4 regions of the Streptomyces sp. NBC_00872 genome follow, and region 2 is predicted to be linked to each of the others. Evidence: riboswitches for the same ligand, from Rfam matches in the RefSeq annotation. Region 2 holds a riboswitch; each other region holds the start of a gene.
What was found. A riboswitch is a leader RNA that binds a small molecule or an ion and turns the genes downstream of it on or off. The one in region 2 is predicted to bind cyclic di-AMP.
Positions count from the first base shown of each region.

Region 1: another riboswitch for cyclic di-AMP. It lies ahead of OG214_RS33105 (C40 family peptidase); the one in region 2 lies ahead of OG214_RS09705 (transglycosylase SLT domain-containing protein).
Region 3: another riboswitch for cyclic di-AMP. It lies ahead of OG214_RS04800 (peptidoglycan DD-metalloendopeptidase family protein); the one in region 2 lies ahead of OG214_RS09705 (transglycosylase SLT domain-containing protein).
Region 4: another riboswitch for cyclic di-AMP. It lies ahead of OG214_RS24230 (transglycosylase family protein); the one in region 2 lies ahead of OG214_RS09705 (transglycosylase SLT domain-containing protein).

Region 1 is NZ_CP108806.1:7,730,183-7,734,936, forward strand. It holds gene OG214_RS33085 (8-amino-7-oxononanoate synthase) at 1-416, shown strand, start outside; gene OG214_RS33090 (DUF397 domain-containing protein) at 454-666, opposite strand; gene OG214_RS33095 (helix-turn-helix domain-containing protein) at 759-1,613, opposite strand; gene OG214_RS33100 (ATP-binding protein) at 1,875-2,306, shown strand; gene OG214_RS33105 (C40 family peptidase) at 2,775-3,248, opposite strand; cyclic di-AMP (ydaO/yuaA leader) riboswitch at 3,252-3,455, opposite strand; gene OG214_RS33110 (hypothetical protein) at 3,759-4,067, opposite strand; gene OG214_RS33115 (ATP-dependent Clp protease proteolytic subunit) at 4,075-4,728, opposite strand.
Region 2 is NZ_CP108806.1:2,275,079-2,279,832, forward strand. It holds gene OG214_RS09695 (ScbA/BarX family gamma-butyrolactone biosynthesis protein) at 1-438, opposite strand, end outside; gene OG214_RS09700 (ScbR family autoregulator-binding transcription factor) at 605-1,270, shown strand; gene OG214_RS09705 (transglycosylase SLT domain-containing protein) at 1,440-2,306, opposite strand; cyclic di-AMP (ydaO/yuaA leader) riboswitch at 2,311-2,472, opposite strand; gene OG214_RS09710 (hypothetical protein) at 3,021-3,449, shown strand; gene OG214_RS09715 (substrate-binding domain-containing protein) at 3,507-4,604, opposite strand.
Region 3 is NZ_CP108806.1:1,138,514-1,143,267, reverse strand. It holds gene OG214_RS04810 (S8 family peptidase) at 1-613, opposite strand, end outside; gene OG214_RS04805 (tyrosine-protein phosphatase) at 756-1,553, opposite strand; cyclic di-AMP (ydaO/yuaA leader) riboswitch at 1,991-2,150, shown strand; gene OG214_RS04800 (peptidoglycan DD-metalloendopeptidase family protein) at 2,155-3,105, shown strand; gene OG214_RS04795 (SGNH/GDSL hydrolase family protein) at 3,291-4,151, shown strand; gene OG214_RS04790 (hypothetical protein) at 4,417-4,754, shown strand, end outside; gene OG214_RS04785 (STM4011 family radical SAM protein) at 4,696-4,754, opposite strand, start outside.
Region 4 is NZ_CP108806.1:5,622,990-5,627,743, reverse strand. It holds gene eno (phosphopyruvate hydratase) at 1-646, opposite strand, end outside; gene OG214_RS24230 (transglycosylase family protein) at 1,098-1,865, opposite strand; cyclic di-AMP (ydaO/yuaA leader) riboswitch at 1,868-2,040, opposite strand; gene OG214_RS24225 (transglycosylase family protein) at 2,562-3,452, opposite strand; gene OG214_RS24220 (cytochrome P450) at 3,678-4,754, opposite strand, start outside.

The DNA of each region.
Region 1 (4,754 bases), 5.5 Mb from region 2:
TCGAGCATCTCGTCAACGCCGCGCGGACGTTCATCTTCGACACGGGACTCGCGCCGGCGGCCGTGGGCGGCGCGCTGGAGAGTCTGCGGCTGCTGCGCCGGGAGCCCGGCAGGGCGGACCGTGCCCGTGAGGTCGCCCGTACGCTGCACCGACGGCTGACAGCGGCGGGGCTGACCGCCGCGCCACCGGACGCCGCCGTCGTCTCCGTACAGGCGCCGTCACCGGAGGCGGCCGTGCGCTGGGCCGCCGACTGCCGGGGCGGAGGGCTGGCCGTGGGGTGCTTCCGCCCGCCGTCGGTGCCGGACGGCATCTCCCGGCTCAGGCTCACCGCGCGCGCTGATCTGACGGAGGATCAGATCGATACGGCGGTACGGACGATCACGGCGGTCGCGCCCGCGGACGCGACCGCCGTCTGACCTGGTCCTGCCCGGTCGGGCCGGTCGGGCAGGTCGGTCAGTACGCGATGTCCTCCTCGCGCAGCGCGGTGACGAAGGACGTCCACGCGGCGGCCGAGAAGGAGAGGTGAGGCCGGGTCACGTTCTTCGAGTCCCGTACAGCCAGTGCGTCCGCGCCGACGCGCGCGGACTCGACGCAGTTGTTCGCCCCGGTGCTGTAGCTGCTGCGCCGCCAGCGGGCGGCCGTGGCGGCCGTGGCCAGGGGGGCCACCGGGGAAGTCGTTGTAGGGGCGGGGGGTGTGAGGGGGGCGGAGGATGGAGTCTGGACAGGGGGCTGTGCGAGGTAAGCGGTCATGATGCTCCCTACGCGCCGTCACCGATCCCGGCGATGAGATCCAATGATTCTTCGGGCGAGAGGGCATGCGCCTGCATCGTACGGAACGCGGCGCAGTACGCCTCAAGGTCTTCTTTCCGTTCCAGATAGAGGCTATTCGTCAAATGGTCGAGAACGACCAAATCCAGATCAGTAATGCCCGGGAATGAGAAGATAACGAAAGGACCGGTGAGTCCCACATAGCCGCCCGAAGTGAACGGAAGGACCTGGAGACAGACCTGCGGAAGCCGGGCCAGCTCGGACAGACGCCGTAGCTGACCCCGCATCACCCCGGGACCGCCCACCTCGCGCCGGAGCACCGCCTCGTCGAGTACGGCGTGGAGTTCGAGCGGGGTCGCGGAGTGCAGCAACTCCTGGCGGGCGAGCCGTACCTCGACCAGGGAGTCGACCGTCGTGGCGGGCAGACCGTCCAGCGCCGCCCTGGTCACCGCACGCGCGTAGTCGGGCGTCTGGAGCAGCCCCGGCATCACCGAAGTCTCCAGCGTACGGGCCGTGGAGGCCTGTGACTCCAGGCTGATGAAGTCCCGGTAGCGGGGCGGGATCACCCCTCCGTACGCCTTCCACCACCCGGGGCCGCCGCCCGCGATTCCCGCCAAGGCGCCGAGCAGCGCCCGCAGTTGGGGATCGGTGAGACCCAGGGCGTCGAGCAGCCCCTCCAGGTCCTCGTCCTTGACCCCGCTGACGCCCGTCTCGATCCGGCTCACCTTCGACTGGTGCCAGCCCAGCAGCCGCGCCGTCTCGCCGCTCGTCAGCCCCGCCCGCTGGCGCAGTCTGCGCAATTCCTCCCCGAGCCTGCGCCGGCGTACCGCCGGAATATGCCGCATGAATAGATCCCTTCGCCGACCCGCTCCGGTAAGCGTCCGTGGGCGCCGAGTGCGCCGCGGCGGAGAAGTTATCTTTTCGCCGCCCAAATACGGTCTCGCGTAGCAGAGTTCACCACTTCGAGCGACAGATATATGCAGATCTCGGTGGATCGGCCGTGTGAACGGCAGGATGAGTGGCACGCTGAGCACAGTCCGAGGCCGTCCGCGCAGTCATCCGCACTGCGGCGGAGTCAGGTCCGGCGGGAAAGGGACGGCGTCGCCATGGCAGACCATCAGGAAGCATCCATCACGCTTCCGAGCGATCCCGCGTCGGTACCGGCGGCGCGAAGATATGTCGCGGACCTGCTGACGGAGTGGGGTCTGCCGGGCCGGGCGGAGACGGCCGACACGGTGCGGCTCATCGTCTCTGAGCTCGCGACCAACGCCGTGCAGCACACCTTCGGCCAGTCGCCCACGTTCACCGTGGAGATCGTGCTCGACCGGGACGAACGACTCCGTGTCGGAGTCACCGACAGCCATCCGCGCTGGCCGCAGCGGCTGCCGGCGGCCGTGCAGCAGGACAACGGCCGGGGCATGGTGATCGTCCGCTCGCTGGCGGCGGAGAGCGGCGGGGAAGTGTCCGTCACACCGACCTCGGAGGGCGGCAAGACGGTCTGGATCGCGCTGCCCTGGACGGTCCCGGTCCAGAGCTGACCGGCCCACGGCGGCGGACATCCGCGTGCGTGTCCCGTGCCGCACGTCCGGTGTCCCATGTCCCGCCTCCCGGTGGGGAGAGGGCGGGGGACGGGCCGGCGCACGGTCCGTGTCCGGCGCTGTGCTGTCGGCGCGGGCCCGTGTCCCGTCCTGGCCAGGGACGGGACACGGGGCGTTCCGCGGCGGCCTGGGACGGGCCGCGTGTGTTCCTTGTACCGGCCTGGTGCGGCCGGGGATCCGGGCGTTCCGTCCCCGTGCCGGCGGGGGGACGGAACGCGTGCTGTTCCACGACGGCCTGGGACCGGCCGCGTGTGTTCCGTACGCCGGTGGTCACCGGCGGGGTGGTGGGCCGCCCGGTCAGGACCGGGCGGGTGCCGTGCGCCGGTCCAGGGGGGGACCGGACATGTTTCTCGGGGGGCCGTTCCGGACCGGCCGGGCGCGCACCGGCCGGTGCGGAACGTGCCACGCTCAGTTCACCCGGCCGTACATGACGCTCCGGGACCAGATCCGTTCGAGCCTTACCAGGGCACCGGTCTTGGGCGAGTGCCAGATCTTCCCGCGGCCCGCGTAGATACCGACGTGGTAGACGTAGCCACCCGCGTGGAAGAACACCAGGTCGCCCTTGCGCCGGTGGGACGCCGAGATATGGCGGGTCCCGTTGTACTGCTGATGAGCGGTGCGCGGGAGCTTCTTGCCGGCCTTCTTGAACGAGTAGAGCGTCAGGCCCGAGCAGTCGAAGCGATGGGGTCCGGTGGCCCCCCACTGGTACGGCGAACCTTCCTTGGAGGCGGCCACCCGGAGCGCCTTGACGGCGCGTGCGGCGGCATGGGCCTCGGGCGTGGCGCCGGGTGCCAGTATCGTTCCCCCGACCGTAGCGAGGGTGAGGACCGATACGGCACCGGCCCGGGACAGCAGAGACGGGACATATGTCTGCGCATTCATGCGCAACCCTTCGTCAGCCGCCTGTGAAGGATGACCTGTCGGGTTCGGACAGGCGAAGATGCCCGGCCGCGTGAGCGGCTTCACCCCAAGGGACGGCCCATGTACGCATACGTGGTCGTCCCGTACTGCTCGGGTCCTCCACTCCTGCCGATCCACTCCTGTCGACCAGACATCCGGAACGGCGGCAGGACTCGGCGTCCGCCCGGACCGCCCCGCCGGGGGTGGCGGGGGCTTGTCGTCCCAGGGATCTTGACGCGTAATCAGATGATTTCCGAGACGCAACGACGTTATGTGAAGTTCGTCACGTCTGATCCGTACGGGTGGCGAAGCGGTGTGTCGTACCGGGGGCCCGGACCCTGATGAGGCCCATACCTGCGCGGCGGTTGGGAGGTGCTTCCCGCGTCCGGCCGCTTCGCGCAACTTGGGTCCCCCGGAGTGTCCGGAAGATCCGTCCCCCGAAAGGCCGAGCCGCTCCCGTACGGACGCGTCCATACGGGAACGGAAACGGGCTCAAGTCGTGTCTTCGGGGGGCATCGTGACGCGCCCGGCGCGTCGCTCACCGTCGAGCACGCGCAGCGCACGGGCGAGCGTCGCCGCGTGCAGTTCTGTCTCACCGCGCATGTGCATCGCCGTCAGGGCGTCCCGCAGCGCGACCGCTTGCGCGGGCAGCGCCTGGGCCGCGCGCAGTGCGCTGTAGGTGTCCGAGCCGCGCGCCGGGTTGATCCGGCCCAGCAGATCGAGGACATGGAGAAAGCTGTCGACGAGATCTCCCTCGGCGCGGGTCAGTGCGGGCAGCGGGGGCAGTTCCGGTGGCAGCATCGGCGTGTCACCGCCCGCCGGGGGATCCGAAGGGGTGGGTCGCGCCGAGGGACGTCTTGCGGTTCTGGACCACGTGATCGATCAGACCGTACGCCTTCGCGTCGGCGGCGGTGAAGATCCTGTCCCGTTCGATGTCCTCGGCGATTCGCGGCTCGCTCTGGCCGGTGTGCCGTACGAGCAGCGACGCGAGCACGGCGCGCAGCCGCAGAATCTCCTCCGCGTGGATCATCAGATCGGACGGCTGGCCCCGGACGGGCTCCTCGATGGCGGGCTGCTGGACGACGACACGGGCGCCGGGCAGTGCCATCCGCTTTCCGGGGGTGCCGGCCGCCAGCAGTACCGCGGCGGTCGAGGCGGCCTGCCCGAGACAGGTCGTCTCCACGTCGCAGGTGACGAGCTGCATCGTGTCGTAGATCGCGGACATGGCGCTGATCGAGCCGCCGGGGGAGTTGATGTAGAGGCAGATGTCCCGGTCGGGCGCGGCGTACTCGAGATGGAGGAACTGCGCGATCACATCGTTGGCCGCGGTGTCGTCGACGGCGGTGCCGAGGAAGATGATCCGCTCCTCCAGGAGCTTGGAGTACGGATCGAGGGTGCGGGTCCCGCCGGCCGTCCGCTCGGTGAACTCGGGCAGGACATAGCGGGCCGAAGGATGGTTCATGGCGTACCTCTCCTCATGCACGGCCC
Region 2 (4,754 bases):
CACCGTCCCCCGGGCGGAGAAGGAGACATCGAGCCGCAGTCCGGTGACCGCGCCGTCCTCGGCGGCGCGGCGCACCTCGCTCGCCCGTACGGCGCAGGTCACGCCGGTGGCACCGGAGACCGCCCGGGGTTCCGCCGACGGGTCGATCCCGAAGAACAGATCGGTGATGAGCAGATGCGCGGTGGGCGCGACATCGAAATACCGGAGCGGGATATAGATCCCGAGCTGGCGCAGAGTCTCGACGATCATCAGCGGACTGTGCAGATCGGCGCCGTCGCGCGGGAAAGTCGGATGGGACCGGGACCAGGACGCCGCGGCTTCGAATCCGCCGTCCGGACTCCGCCGTACATCGGTGAGCAGCACCTCGGCCACGGAGTCCCGGTGCACCATCTCGCGTGCGACCGTACGCGACCAGGACAGTGGGCGGACGTCCTCCATGGTGCCGACGATCGATGCCTCAGCAACCGTTGTATTCATGCGACAAGAACACCGCAATTTTCGTTGCTACGCACCCCAGCCCGGAGCCGCCAAGCCCGCCACGCCCGGTGGGAAAAGCCGCTACATTGCCTGCTGTCATTTAACGGAACGGCAATCCGAGGTACACGTGCGGGTTCGGGTGGAGCAGGTTCGGGCGAAAACGACGCGGAGGTTTCTCCTGGAAGCGGCGGCACAGTTGTTCGATGAGCGGGGTTACTCAGGCACCAGTATCAGCGATATCAGCGCGCAGTCCGGCCGTACCAGCGGAGCCATCTACTTCCACTACGCCAGCAAGGAGAATCTCGCCCTCGCCATTGTCGAGGAGCATTTCGCGACCTGGCCCGATCTGATCGACCGTTACAGCTCGTCCGACCGCCCGGCGCTGGAACGGCTGGTCGCGCTGAGTTTCGAGGTGGCGAGGGCCTTCCGGGACGATGTGGTCATCCGCGCGGGCGCCCGGCTCTGGGCGGAGCGCACCGCTATCAATGTCACGCTGCCGAGACCTTTTGTGGGCTGGCTGGAAACCGTCACCAAACTTCTCGAAGAGGCCCGGCAGGAGGGGGAACTCACGCAGGGCGTCACCCCTCAGGTGGCCGCGCACGGACTCGTGTGCGCCTTCTTCGGACTGCACACCGTCTCCGACGCACTGGAGGGGCGCCGGCAGATCGAGGAAGCGCTGCACGATCTGTGGCTGCTGCTCCTGAACGCCCTTCAGCCGGACCCGGATCCGGCGGCCCTGCTCGCGCGGGTGCGTGAACACCCCCTCGCACCTGTGCCCGCCGGAGGGCGATGAACCGAGGGCGGCGGCGGACGGGCAGATGGCCGGACCCGGCCGGGACGGAGGGATGTCCCGGCCGGGTCCGGCCGTCTGTGCGGGTGCGCGTGTGCGCGAGCGCGCGGGTCTGTACGGAGGTGACGGTACGTCAGCGTCGACCGCCGCCGGAGCCTGTCGGCGGGGCCTGTCAGTAGGGGCCGTTCACATTGTCGATCGAGCCGTACCGGTCGGCCGCGTAATTGCACGCGGCGGTGATGTTGGCGACCGGGTCGAAGCTGTCCATCGACGTACCGGGCACGTGGTAGGCCTGGAACGTGGGGTCGATGACCTGGAGCAGGCCCTTGGAGGGCGTACCGGCGGCGGCGTTGGAGTCCCAGTTGTTGATGGCCGACGGATTGCCGGAGGACTCACGCATGATGTTCCGGTAGATACCGTCGTAGCTGCCGGGGATGCCCTGGGCGGCCATGACGTCCAGCGACTCGTTGATCCAGCCGTCCAGATCGTCGGTGTACGTCTTCGGGGCCGCCTGGGTGACGGTGTCGCTCGTATCAGCCGTAGCGTCCTCGGTGGCAGCCGTCGCGTCCTCGGCGGTCGCCGTAGCGTCCTCCGTGGTCGCCGTCGTTTCCTCGGTGGCCGGTGTGGCGGTTTCCTGCTCGACCACGGCGGTGGCCGGTGCGGTGGTCGCCGACGTGGCGGTGGCCGGTGTGGCGGTGGCGGGCGGGTCGGACGCGGTCCTCTCACCGAGGGTCAGTTCGACGCCGGGGTGGATCAGTGCCGGGTTGCCGCCGATGACCTCACGGTTGTTCTCGTACAGCTTCTTCCAGCCGCCGCTGACGGAGTGCGCCGCCGCGATCCTGGAGAGCGAGTCCCCCGCGACGACGGAGTAGGTCTCCGGATTGTCCTTCTGCGTCGCGGCGGCGGGCGACGACACCGCCTCGGCGGTGGTCGCGGCGATGAACGGGAGCGCGAGTACGGCACCACCCGTGCCCACGACGGCGAGACCTCGGGCGAACGGGCTGGTTCTGGGGCGGCGGTGCTTGGCCTGTGCGGGCATGACGAATTCCTCTCCGTCGCCTGCGAGGTGAGCTGTCGGGTTCGGGCTGGAGCTGCCCGGCCGCGGTATGAGCGCGGCTTCACCCCAAGCCGGTCCGGATTCCGGAACGGCGCCTTACCTGGGTCCCCCGCTCCTGCCGTGCGTGAGTGGATTCGGTTTCCGGACGGCGGCAGGATTCGGCGGTCCGTCCGGATTGACGTGAACGTAGGCGGAACGTCCGGACAAAAACAAGACCTGAATTCACAGCGCGATCCCGGCGGACGAATCCAGAGCGGAATGATCCGGTTACACAGAAGTCATCCGGGAGCTCAACTCTCGCTCCCCGGGAGCGAAATGGCCAAGGCGACGGGAAGCATGGAACACCGCCGATGTGACGCACATCATGACCCTTGACGGAATTTCTGACGTCACAACACCGTACAGAGAATGCCAAGGTGTACCAATACTACTCAAATGCACCATGGGAAGAATGCGGGCAAAACGCCCATACAATTACTTTTCAAAACGGGTGCGCTATGCCCCGATGCTCCCATCAATTCGACGTGGGTGTCATTTATTCCGCGTCGGGGCGCGTGTCGAGTGCGTATCGCCGCTATTCGGGGAGGAAAGCGGTGGAACGAGGGGACCGTCCTTGGGGAGTGCGCCGGGACCACGACGGCATCGTCGCGTCGCGTACGTTCATGGCGTAACTCGTCTGTTCCACGAGGAGGTTCAGTGTCACAGGATCCGTGGTTTCTGAGGGATCTGGCGCCGGATGTCGTGCTCGCCGGTTCGGTGATGAACGGCAGTCTGCGGGGAGCCGAGGCGGTGCGGGCGCAGATTCGTGCCGTGCTCGGCCTCTACCGGGAGTTCACTCCCGTCTGGGAGGGCGAGTTCGGTGACCGCCGGATGAACGAGTACACCGCCGTGGTCGACGGCAGGCCGGTGACGGGGGTCGGCGTGTTCCATATCAACGACCAGGGCCAGGTGGACGAGATCGTCGTCGATCACCGGCCGCTGTCCGCGGCCCTGACCGTCTCCAGGCTTCTGGGCGAAGCCCTGGCCGACGGCCCCGGCCGTGACCGCGACGAGTTCTACCGCCCCGACGGACAGACCTACGAGGATCTGATCAGGTACGCCGAAACCCATGGCCGCGAACTCTGACGCGTACGTCCGCTCGCGACCGCCGAACCGCGAGTACGAGGGAGCGTCGCGCGTGCTTCAGTGCCGCCGGGGCGCCGGGCCCGTGGAGTCGCGCACCACAAGGTGCGGCACAAATGCTTCCTGCCGCCGTGGGGCGTCCGGGTCGGCGATACGGGCTCTGAGGATGTCCGCGGCCCGTCGGCCGATATCCGTCTTCGCCGGGGACACGGTGGTCAGAGGCACTTCGCACAGGTCGGCCACCTCGTTGTCGTAGCCGATCACGGAAAGGTCCTCCGGGACGTTCAGTCCGCGCCGCCGCGCCGCGCCGACCAGCAAGGACGCTTCACGGTCCGCGAAGCAGAGTGCGGCCGTCGCCCCCCGCGCCACCAGACGGCCGAGGAAGCCGTCCGCGTCCTCGGCGGTCCAGCGCGGCAGTGAGGCCGTGACCACGGGAGCCGGGTCGAGCCCGGCGCGCTCCAGTCCGACGGCGAGGCCCGACCGGATCTGCGGGGCCGTGTGCGGACTGGTCCTCTCCATATAGCCGACGCGGGTGTGCCCGAGCCCCAGCAGATGCTCGGCAGCCGCACGCGCCCCGGCCGCGTGATGGGAACAGACGAACTCGTGCGATGTCGCCGTCAGGTCCATCCCCCGCTCGACGAGCACCGCGGGCACGGCGAGTTCCCCCGAGATCCCGAGCCAGTGCTGTGGACCGTCCTCGCCGAGAGTGGGTACCAGTATCAGCCCGGCCGTTCCCGACCGGATCAGTTCGTCGACGGCCTCCTGCTCCATGCCCGGGTCCCATTCGGTGCAGCGCAGGAGCATCCGGCAGCCGTGGCGGGAGAGTTCACGTTCGATACCGGCGATGACGCGCGGGTAGTAGTAGGTCAACGAGGGCACCACGACGCCGACGGTGTACCCGGTGCCGGACGCCCGGGACTCCGAGACATACGTTCCGGATCCCTGCCGGCGGTAGACAAGGCCCTCCTGGACCAGCAGGTCGACGGCCCGCCGCACGGTGTTGACGCTCACTTCCTGGTCGCGGGCCAACTGCTGCTCGGTGGGCAGCTTGCCGGCCGGCCAGCGCAGTTCGGCGATGGCCCGTCGCAGCTCGTCCGCGAGACGGCGTGTCTTGTGCCCCCGCGCGGCCGCACCGACAGGAGTACGTGGCGAACTCACCGCATCCCCCTCGATCTGCGCCCGCACCGGCCCGACATGACGAGCTTACGACCCTACCCGGCACGGAGCCGCCGCCGCCGAGAGAGCACCGGCCCCGAATTCATTCCAATGAATCTGTTGACGCATGGCATGACTTGACCGAAACTCCTC
Region 3 (4,754 bases), 1.1 Mb from region 2:
CCCGGAGCCCACTGGCGGTCATCGTGTCCCCGGCGGGGGCGAGTGTGCGCCAGAACGCGCCGAGATCGTCCCCGGCTATCCGCAGCGAGCGGGCTCCGATGCTCTCCAACCGGTGCGAGGGTGCGGAGTCCTCCTGGAACCCGGACAGGGTACGCAGGGTCTCGGTGGCCCGTGCCCCGGCGGACGTGCCGGCGGGCTGGGCCACGATCAGCGGGAGCGAGTCGGTGTGCGCCTCGTCGTACCCCTGTGAGACGAGTGCGGTCACATCGAACAGTTCCCGGTCCAGCGTTCCCGCGGAGACCAGGTCCGCCGCGTCGGACGGCAGGACGGACAGCCGGCCGTCCTGCTCGGCGGTCCGGAAGAGGATGCCGTCACGGCCGGGGCCGGGCCGGACCGAGGCCGCGTGCTTTCCGTCCGGGCCCGTGCTGAGCGTCACCCGGTCACCGGTGATCAGCCGCACCGTCGTGGGGGTGCCCACCGCGGTGGCGCCGGTGGCGGCGGGCCCGTCGGTCGCCGCGTCCCGGGCGGAGGGCCGGGCCGCGACCGGCGCCACGGCACCCACGGTCATCAGCAAGGCCATGGATACCGCCGCCGTCAGGCGGATACGTCTCATCTGTCCAGCCCCTTCGTTCAACTGCGCTGTCACGCGCTGTTGGACAGAATCTGGTAGCGCCGGAGGGGCTGTCACTGCTTCAGGGGTGTCGTGGTTGGGACATGTCCCAACCACGACACCGGCGCGATTGACCGGACAGGGCCTAGTCGAGGAGGCGGGCGCGGAGCCGTTCACGGGTTTCGGGGGCCAGTCTCAGCCCCTCGGCCAGATAGGTGTCGGTGCTGCCCCAGGTCTTCTCGATGGTCTCGAAGGCCGCCGCGAGATACTCGGCGCGCGCGTCGAAGAGCGGGCTGAGCAGGTCCATCACCTCGGTGGGCGTCCCGGTGGGCGAATTGTCGCTGCGCCGGACCGGATAACGGCGGTGCGGGTCGTTCGACTTCAGATAGTCGGCTTCGATCGCCTCGGGCTCCACCCCGACCGCGAGCAGGGCCACCGCGATCGAGAGACCGGCCCGGTCCTTGCCCGCGGCGCAGTGCATGAGCGCCGGCACGCTGTCCTCGGCGAGGGCGTGCAGGACACGGCTGTGCTCGGCGGTGCGCTCCTTGATGATCGAGCGGTACGAGCCGGTCATCCGGGCCGCGGCCCTGCCGTCCGCGAGGAGCGAGCGGAGCTGGTCCAGATCGCCGTCCCTGACCATCCGCCAGAACTCGGCGCCGTCGGCGGGGTCGGTGAGCGGAATGTTCACATTGCGCACGCCGGGCAGTTCCACGTCCGCGCCGTCGAGCTTCAGATCGGCCGCATTGCGGAAGTCGAAGATCGTGTGAAGTCCGAGGGACGAGAGAAAGGCCGCGTCGGCCGCGGTGGCGCCGGCGAGATGGCCGCTGCGGAAGAGCCGGCCCGGACGGACCTGCCTGCCGTCCGTGGTGGGCAGTCCTCCGACATCGCGGAAGTTGCGCACGCCGGCCAGCTCGGGCTCTGTCGACGGGACCTGCTGCGTCACGGCCTGCTCCTCCGTGTCTGCCGTCGGCGCGGCTCGCCGACGCTGTCGACCTCTGACAGTACGACATCTGTTCGTGTGGCAATCAGTTCGACTGTCGGGAATCCAGTGGGAGCATTCGGACATTATTCGCGGATGGATATCGCCCAAATGCCCATCTGTCCGTATTGGGTGATTCCTTACACCCTGCCCCGGTCGCGGTGGAGATGGGTTCCGGTCCGTGACCAGGATCATATCCGTGACGTTCCGTGGCGGTGCCATGTATTCGAATTCCTTGTCCGACGCGGAGTTCGGAGATCGTTGTCGACACAGGGTGACCGGTAAAACCGGGTTAAATGCGAGTGCGACTTGTCGGTGGAAAAGCATCCCTTGTTCCACTCGCCCCACTCGCCTACGTTCACCCTCAATCCGGTCGGACCGCCGAATCCTGCCGCCGTCCGGAATTCTTATCGTCAAGCAATGCGTGGCAGGAGCGGGGGACCCAGGTAGTACGCCGATCCGGAACTCCGGAACGGCTTGGGGTGAAGTCGCGCGGTAAGTGCGACCGGGCATCTCCAGTCCGAACCCGACAGCTCACCTCGCAGGCGCCGGAGAGGAATTCGCCATGCCCGCGAAGGGTAAGCACCGCCGTCACAAGGCCAACAACCCGGTATCGCGCGGATTCATAGCCGCCGGTACCGGTGGAGCCGCCATCGCACTTCCGCTCATCGGTGCCACCGGCGCGCACGCCGCGCAGAAGGCCGCACCCGCCAGCGCGCCCGAGGCCGTCTCCCAGCAACAGCTCGGCGGGGAGCAGGCCGGCGCGAAGAAGGCCACCGCCAAGAAGAGTGCCGCCAAGACCCGGATCTACTCCGTGGTCCCGGGCGACTCCCTGTCGAAGATCGCCAAGGAGCAGCATGTCCGGGGCGGCTGGCACAAGCTGTACGCGGACAACCGCAAGGCCGTCGGATCCGACCCGTCGCTGATCCACCCCGGGCTCAAGCTGACCATCAAGACGAGGGGCGGGGAGCACACCCGTCCCGCGAAGCCGGCCGAGCCGTCCCACTCCTCCGACGGCGGTTCCTCGGACCCGTCGACCGCCACACCGGCCGACGACAACGGGGCGTCGACGCCCGCGCCCGCCGACACGCCGGAGCAGAGCAGCGACTCCGGCTTCACCACGCCGGTCGACGATCCGCAGATCGGCACTCCGTACCACGCCTCGGGCAGCAGTTGGGCCAGCGGCTACCACACCGGTGTGGACTTCCTGGTCGACACGGGCACCGAGGTGAAGGCGGTCGGCGCGGGCACGGTCGTGGCGGCGGGCTGGGGCGGCTCGTACGGCAACCAGATCGTCATCGAGCACAGTGACGGCCGCTACTCGCAGTACGCCCATCTCTCCTCCATATCCGTCTCCGAGGGCGACACCGTCAGCGAGGGCCAGCAGATCGGTCTCTCCGGCGCCACCGGCAATGTCACGGGTCCGCACCTGCACTTCGAGATCCGTACCGGACCGGACTACGGCTCGGACATCGACCCGCTGGCGTATCTCCGCGATCAGGGTGTCAACATCTGAGACACGGCCCCGTTCGAGGCATGGCAACGTCCTTTCTCCGCTCTCCGTCCGGCAGTTCCGTGCCGGACGGAGAGCGTTGGGCATATTCCCGCTTGGCCGAAAATTGACCAATGGTGTATCTCACCCCTCGTCAACCGTTTCTTACGGTCGCGTAGGTCACATCTGCGGGTGAAAGATGTGGTGTTGTGGCAGACGATTCGAGATCAAGAAGAAGAGGCGTATTCGGGTCGTACACGGCGATCGGTGACAGCTTCACGGAGGGCGTGGGCGATCCCGGACCCGATGGACGGTATGTCGGCTGGGCGGACCGGCTCGCGGTTCTGCTCGCCGATCAACTGGCTGACCGGCTCACCGATCCGGTGACCGGCGAGGCGGCCCTCCCGCCCGGTCCCGCGGACACCGTGCACGGAGATTTCCGCTACGCGAATCTCGCCGTACGCGGCCGGCTCCTCGACCAGATCGTCAGCGAGCAGATACCCCGGGCCAAGGAACTCGCCCCCGATCTGGTGACCTTCTGCGCGGGCGGCAATGACATCATCCGGCCCGGCACCGACCCCGACGATGTCGCCGAGCGCTTCGAGCGGGCCGTCGCCGATCTGACCGGGGCGGTCGGCACGGTCATGGTGACCACGGGCTTCGACACCCGGGGCGTGCCCGTGCTCCGTCATCTTCGCGGCAAGATCGCGACCTACACCGCCCATGTACGGGCCATCGCCGACCGCTACGACTGCCCGGTGCTCGATCTCTGGTCCCTCAAGTCCGTGCAGGACAGGCGGGCCTGGGACGGCGACCGGCTGCATCTCTCCCCCGAGGGCCACACCCGTGTCGCGCTGCGTGCGGCGCAGGTGCTCGGGTTCGCCGTGCCCGCCGACCCGGACCAGACATGGCCGCCGCAGCCGCCGCGCGGCACCTTCGAGGTACGGCGCGACGACATCAACTGGGCGCGGGAGTATCTGGTGCCGTGGATCGGGCGCCGGCTGCGCGGGGAATCCTCCGGGGACCATGTCGAGGCGAAGCGTCCCGACCTGCTGCCCCTGAACCGCTGACGGCGGGGCCGGCCCGGGGTGCCGGTCCGGCTGTCCGGCCGGCCGCCGCCGGGGTCAGCCGCCGCCGAGGTCGGCCGCCGCCGAGGCCGGCCGCCCCTCCGGCGCCCGGCGCTCCGAACGGGAATTTCACTCATCCGAATGGACCACGGAACGCCCGCGCATGGCCAGTCCCGGCCGGGGCGATAACCGGGCCGAAGGGGTCCTCCGGTGCGGCGCCGGCCGAGGGAAGGCCCGTATCACGGCGCTGTGGGTTCAGGGGGCTCCGATGGCGGAAAACGGCAGTGCGACTCTCGCGGCGGGGGCGGTCACCTTTGTCACCGCCAATGAGGACCGCGACTACGACACCGGGATCAATATCTCGGTCAGGACACCGGACGGTGTGGAGGCCGCCTCCATCTCCGTGCCGTTCGGCGAGTTCAAGGACGGGACGACGGCCGGTCCCTACCCTCTCGATGTGCTGACGGAGACCACGAAGGAGGGGCTGTCCAACGGGACCGCGACGGTCACCATCCATCCGAACGGGGACGACACCTGGCGGTTCGATCTACGGCTCCGGCTGCGGTTCTCCGACACGACGCATCTGTCGGTCAGCGCCGAGAACAT
Region 4 (4,754 bases), 3.3 Mb from region 2:
ACTCCAGGTTCGGCGCGAAGCCGCCCTCGTCGCCGAGGCCGGTGGAGAGCCCCTTCTGCTTCAGGACCTTCTTGAGGGTGTGGTAGACCTCGGCGCCCCAGCGCAGCGCCTCGGAGAAGGACTCCGCGCCGATCGGGGCGATCATGAACTCCTGGATGTCCACATTGGAGTCGGCGTGCGAGCCGCCGTTCAGGATGTTCATCATCGGAACGGGCAGCAGATGCGCGTTCGGGCCGCCCAGGTAGCGGAAGAGCGGGAGGTCCGAGGCCTCGGAGGCGGCGTGCGCGACGGCGAGGGAGACACCGAGGATGGCGTTGGCGCCGAGCGAGCCCTTGTTCTCGGTGGCGTCCAGGTCGATCATGGCCTGGTCGATCAGGCGCTGCTCGGTGGCGTCGTAGCCGACGAGCTCCGGGCCGAGCTGCTCGATGACGGCGAGTACGGCCTTCTCGACACCCTTGCCCAGGTAGCGGTCGGGGTCTCCGTCACGGAGTTCCACGGCCTCGAACGCACCGGTGGAGGCACCGGAGGGGACAGCAGCACGGCCGGTGCTGCCGTCGTCGAGGCCGACCTCGACCTCGACCGTGGGGTTGCCTCGGGAGTCCAGGATTTCCCGGGCTACGACGACGTCGATGGACGGCACGAGCATCTCCTTCTGGGATGTGACGCTTGGAGTGCAGGGTCTCATTGGCCTTGCGGCAAGAGCCTAACCGGCTCGGAGACGTCGGCCGCCCGGTGCCCGCCCGCTGGGACGGATCTAGGTCCTGTCCGGCGGATCTTCGTGGATCAGCCCGGGGCGTCTGGTGCGGTACATCGCAAGGCGGAGGATCGTCCTCGTACTGGACGTACTTGGACGACTCCGACAACGCGGCGAGGTGCCGTGCCAGGCGTTCCGGGCCCACGAAGATCCGCCGGACAGGACCTAGCACCCGAGCGCCTCGGCGCACCTATGAGCACCGTCGTGCGCACCGCCGTGAGCGCCGCCCCGCGTACCCCCTCCGTACTCCCCGAGTGCCCCCTCCGTACGCCGGGAAGAGGGCAGACCCCGGCCCGGCGCGTACGGGGGATCACGCGCCGGGCCGGGGGGATCGGGGGGCGGGTCAGCTCAGGTGGAGCTGCTGGCCCGGGTAGATCAGATCGGCGTCGCGGACGATGTCCTTGTTCAGGTCGAACAGCTTCTTCCAGCCGCCCTTCACCTGCTGCGCGGCGGCGATCTTGGAGAGGCTGTCGCCGGACTTGACCTTGTACTCGCCGTCGCCCTTCTCGATCGTGGCCGTGGCGGCGCGGGTCTCACCGCGCGAGGCGGGCTGCGCCTGCTCCCGCTTCGGCTGCGCGGGCCGGGTCTGCTGCGGGGAGGCCTGTTCTCCCGTACCGGAGCCGGATCCCGAGCCGGAGCCGGAGCCGGAGCCGGAATTCGAAGCGGAACCGGAACCGGAATCAGAGCCGGAGCCCGAGCCCGCCGAGCCACCGTCGTACGCGGCGCCGGAGAGGTTCACCCCGCAGGTGGGCCACGCGCCCTTGCCCTGGCCGGCCAGGACCTTCTCGGCGACGGCGATCTGCTGGGACTTCGAGGCGAGGTCGGCCCTGGCCGCGTAGGCGGTGCCTCCGTAGGCGGCCCAAGTGGAGCCGCTGAACTGGAGTCCGCCGTAGTACCCGTTGCCGGTGTTGATGGACCAGTTGCCGCCGGACTCGCACTGGGCGACCTGGTCCCACTCGGAGGCGGTCGCGGCGGACGCGGAGGTGGCGCCGATCAGCGGGACCGCGACAGCGGCGCCGGTGATGCCGGCGAGCGTGGCGTAGCGGGCGGTCACGGAGCGGGAGGGACGGCGGTGCCTGCCCTTGCTGGAACCCTTGCTGGAACGCGGCATGGAACTCTCCTCACCGACGCCTACGAGGTGAGCTGTCGGGTTCGGGCCAAGTGAGTTGCCCGGCCGGGTGCTCGCGCACCCGGCTTCACCCCTAGCCGGTCGTCGGCCGTCTCTCGACGGCCGGGGCCGGCACAAACCTTGGGTCCCCCGCTCCTGCCTTCGGCGCATGACGCGACGACTACTCCCCCCGACCGACGGCAGGATTCGGCGTGACGGTCGACGAGGCCCGCGGTGCGAGCGGTTCAGACCGTAATCACAGGCCCGTCGGTTCTTCAAAGGAGAACATCAGGGAAATAACACCCTTACCCACCCTCCGGGTTTACGCATTTCCGCTGGTGAGAGCGGAAAGCGGGGCAACCCGTAGGCCAAAAGTCCCTAGTTGCAGCAAAGAGACCCTTGTCTCACTTGCACAGAAGTGGACATAGGGCAGCGAACTACCCTTGCATCCGTGCCACTTCACGGCAGTTCAAGGGCGGGATCAAGGAAGAGGCCGAGGGGGGAGACCGAGGGGGAGACGCGGAGGGAGCCAGGGGGAGATCAGGGCCGCGGCCAGGGAGGACACCCCCATGGCACACCGGGGCACACCGGGGCCCAGCGGGAAGCGCCGGGGCGCGCCAGGGGGGCGGCACACCGGCCGCCCCCCGTTCACCCCTCAGCCACCGCGCCGACAGCCCCGGAGCCGTCAGCCCGTTCGTCTCACAGCCAGCCGCCGAGCACCTTCTGCCCGTCGGCGATCAGCCAGTTGCGCTCGACGGGCCGGTCGGCCTCCGCCGGAGCGGGCGATTCCGCACGATCCGTCAGACCGTCCGTACTACGCGACAGTCCGTCACCCCGTGAGGCATGACGGCCGTAATCAAGCCCTTCATCCGAATTGCCCGTTACGGCATCCTCCTGGGCGGCCTCACCGCGGTGCTTGCCCTTGGCCGACTCCGTACCGCCGGCGGCGGTGCCACCGAGGCCGTCGGCGCCAAGACCGTCGGAGCCGAGGCCCTCAGCGCCCTTGCCGCCGTCCGCGGAAGCGGAGGTTCCCGGTGCGGGCGTGGTGGCCGAACCGGAGGGGACCGGCTCTCCGGGCGGCGTCTTCCCGTCGGAGGGGGCGGAGGGCGTGGCGTCCGGAGTACCGGAGGGAGCGTCCGCGGGGCTGTCGCTCCGGTCGTCCTGCGCGGCCCCCGCCGAGCCGGAGCCGCCCCCGAGACCGACACCCTCCAGCAGGGCGCCCGTGAGCCCGGAGACCGGCGCGCAGCTCGACCAGGCCTTCACGCCCTGCGCCGCGAGCACCTTCTCGGCCACGGCTATCTGCTGGGAGCGGCTGGCGAGGTCGGCGCGGGCCGCGTACTCCCCGCCACCGAAGGCGTCCCAGGTCTCCTGGCTGAGCTGGAGGCCGCCGTAGTGGCCGTTGCCGAGGTCCGCGCTCCACATGCCGCCGCTCTCGCATTCCGCGACACGGTCCCAGGTGGAGGCGTCCGCCGCGCTGGCGCCCGAGGCGGCGAACAGCGGGATGGCGATCGCCGACCCGGTCACCCCCGCGGCGACGATCAGAGCGGGGGCCTGGCGTGGTCTGCGGTGTCGGCCGTTCGCGGAGCGCATGCGCTTGCCTTCCGTGTGACTGTCGTTTCGACTACGGCGTGTTGCAGCTGAGTCGTCGGTGAACGTAGCGGTACTCGAACGTCTGTCACAAGTCGATGCAGCGGAGATCACGTGAAAGTCACATTCCTGACGGCCCGTCAGTTATGGAGCGACGATCCGCCAGTGATCGGCGCCTGTCCCACGGCGATACGCCGGCCGTCCGCCGCCGAATCCGTCAGTGACTCATCAGCCGGACAATGGCGTGAACTGCACCGGAAGTGTGCGCAATCCACGCATGATGAGCCCGCCGCGCCAGCGCAAATCGGCAGGATCCACGGCAAGCCGCACATCGGGCAGACGGGTCAGCAGGGACGCGAGAGCGGTCTGTCCCTCAAGGCGGGCGAGGGGCGCACCGAGGCAGTAGTGGATGCCGTGCCCGTAGCCGAGGTGCTGATTGTCACGCCGCGCGAGATCGAGCGTGTCGGGCGACGCGAACCGCTCGGGGTCACGGTCCGCCGCGGCGAGGACGACCAGTACGGGATCGCCCACCGCTATCCGCTGCCCGCCGAGCGTCACAGGCTCGGTGGCGTACCGCCAGGTGGCCAGCTCCACCGGACCGTCGTGGCGCAGCAGTTCCTCGACACCCGTCGCGAGCAGTTCCGTCTCCCCCGCGTCGAGCGAACGCTGAAGCCGGGCGCGCTGCTCCGGGTGGCGCATCAGCGTATGGACGCCGTTGCCGATCAAATTCACGGTTGTCTCAAAACCGGCAAAGAGGATGATAAAGGCCATCGCCGCGGCCTCGTTCTCGGTGAGATGCTCGCCGTCGTCACTGGCCCGGACGAGACCGGAGATCAGATCGTCGCCCGGGTTCTCCCTTTTGCGGTGGATGAGTTCGGCCAGATATCCCCGGATCTTCTTGACCGACCGCGCCACTCCGCCGCGCGGCCCGCCGCCGTGCCGGATCATCATCCCGGCCCAGTCGCGGAAGTCGTCCTGGTCCTCGGCCGGCACCCCGAGCAGATCGCAGATCGCGTAGATGGGGAGCGGGAAGGCGAAGTCATGGATCAGATCCGCCTCCCCCTCCGCCGCGAAACCGTCGATGAGCCGGTCGGTGAGCTGCTGGACCCGGGGAGCGAATTCCGCGATGCGCCGGGGTGTGAACGCCTTGGACACGAGCCGGCGCAGCCGGGTGTGGTCGGGCGGGTCGATATTCAGCAGATGCGTCATGAGATCCGCGTTGCGCTCCCCGGGAATCCCGGTCTTCCCCTTGGCGTGCGCCGCCTCCGCGTGATGAACGGGGTTCTTGGAGAGCCGGGCGTCGGC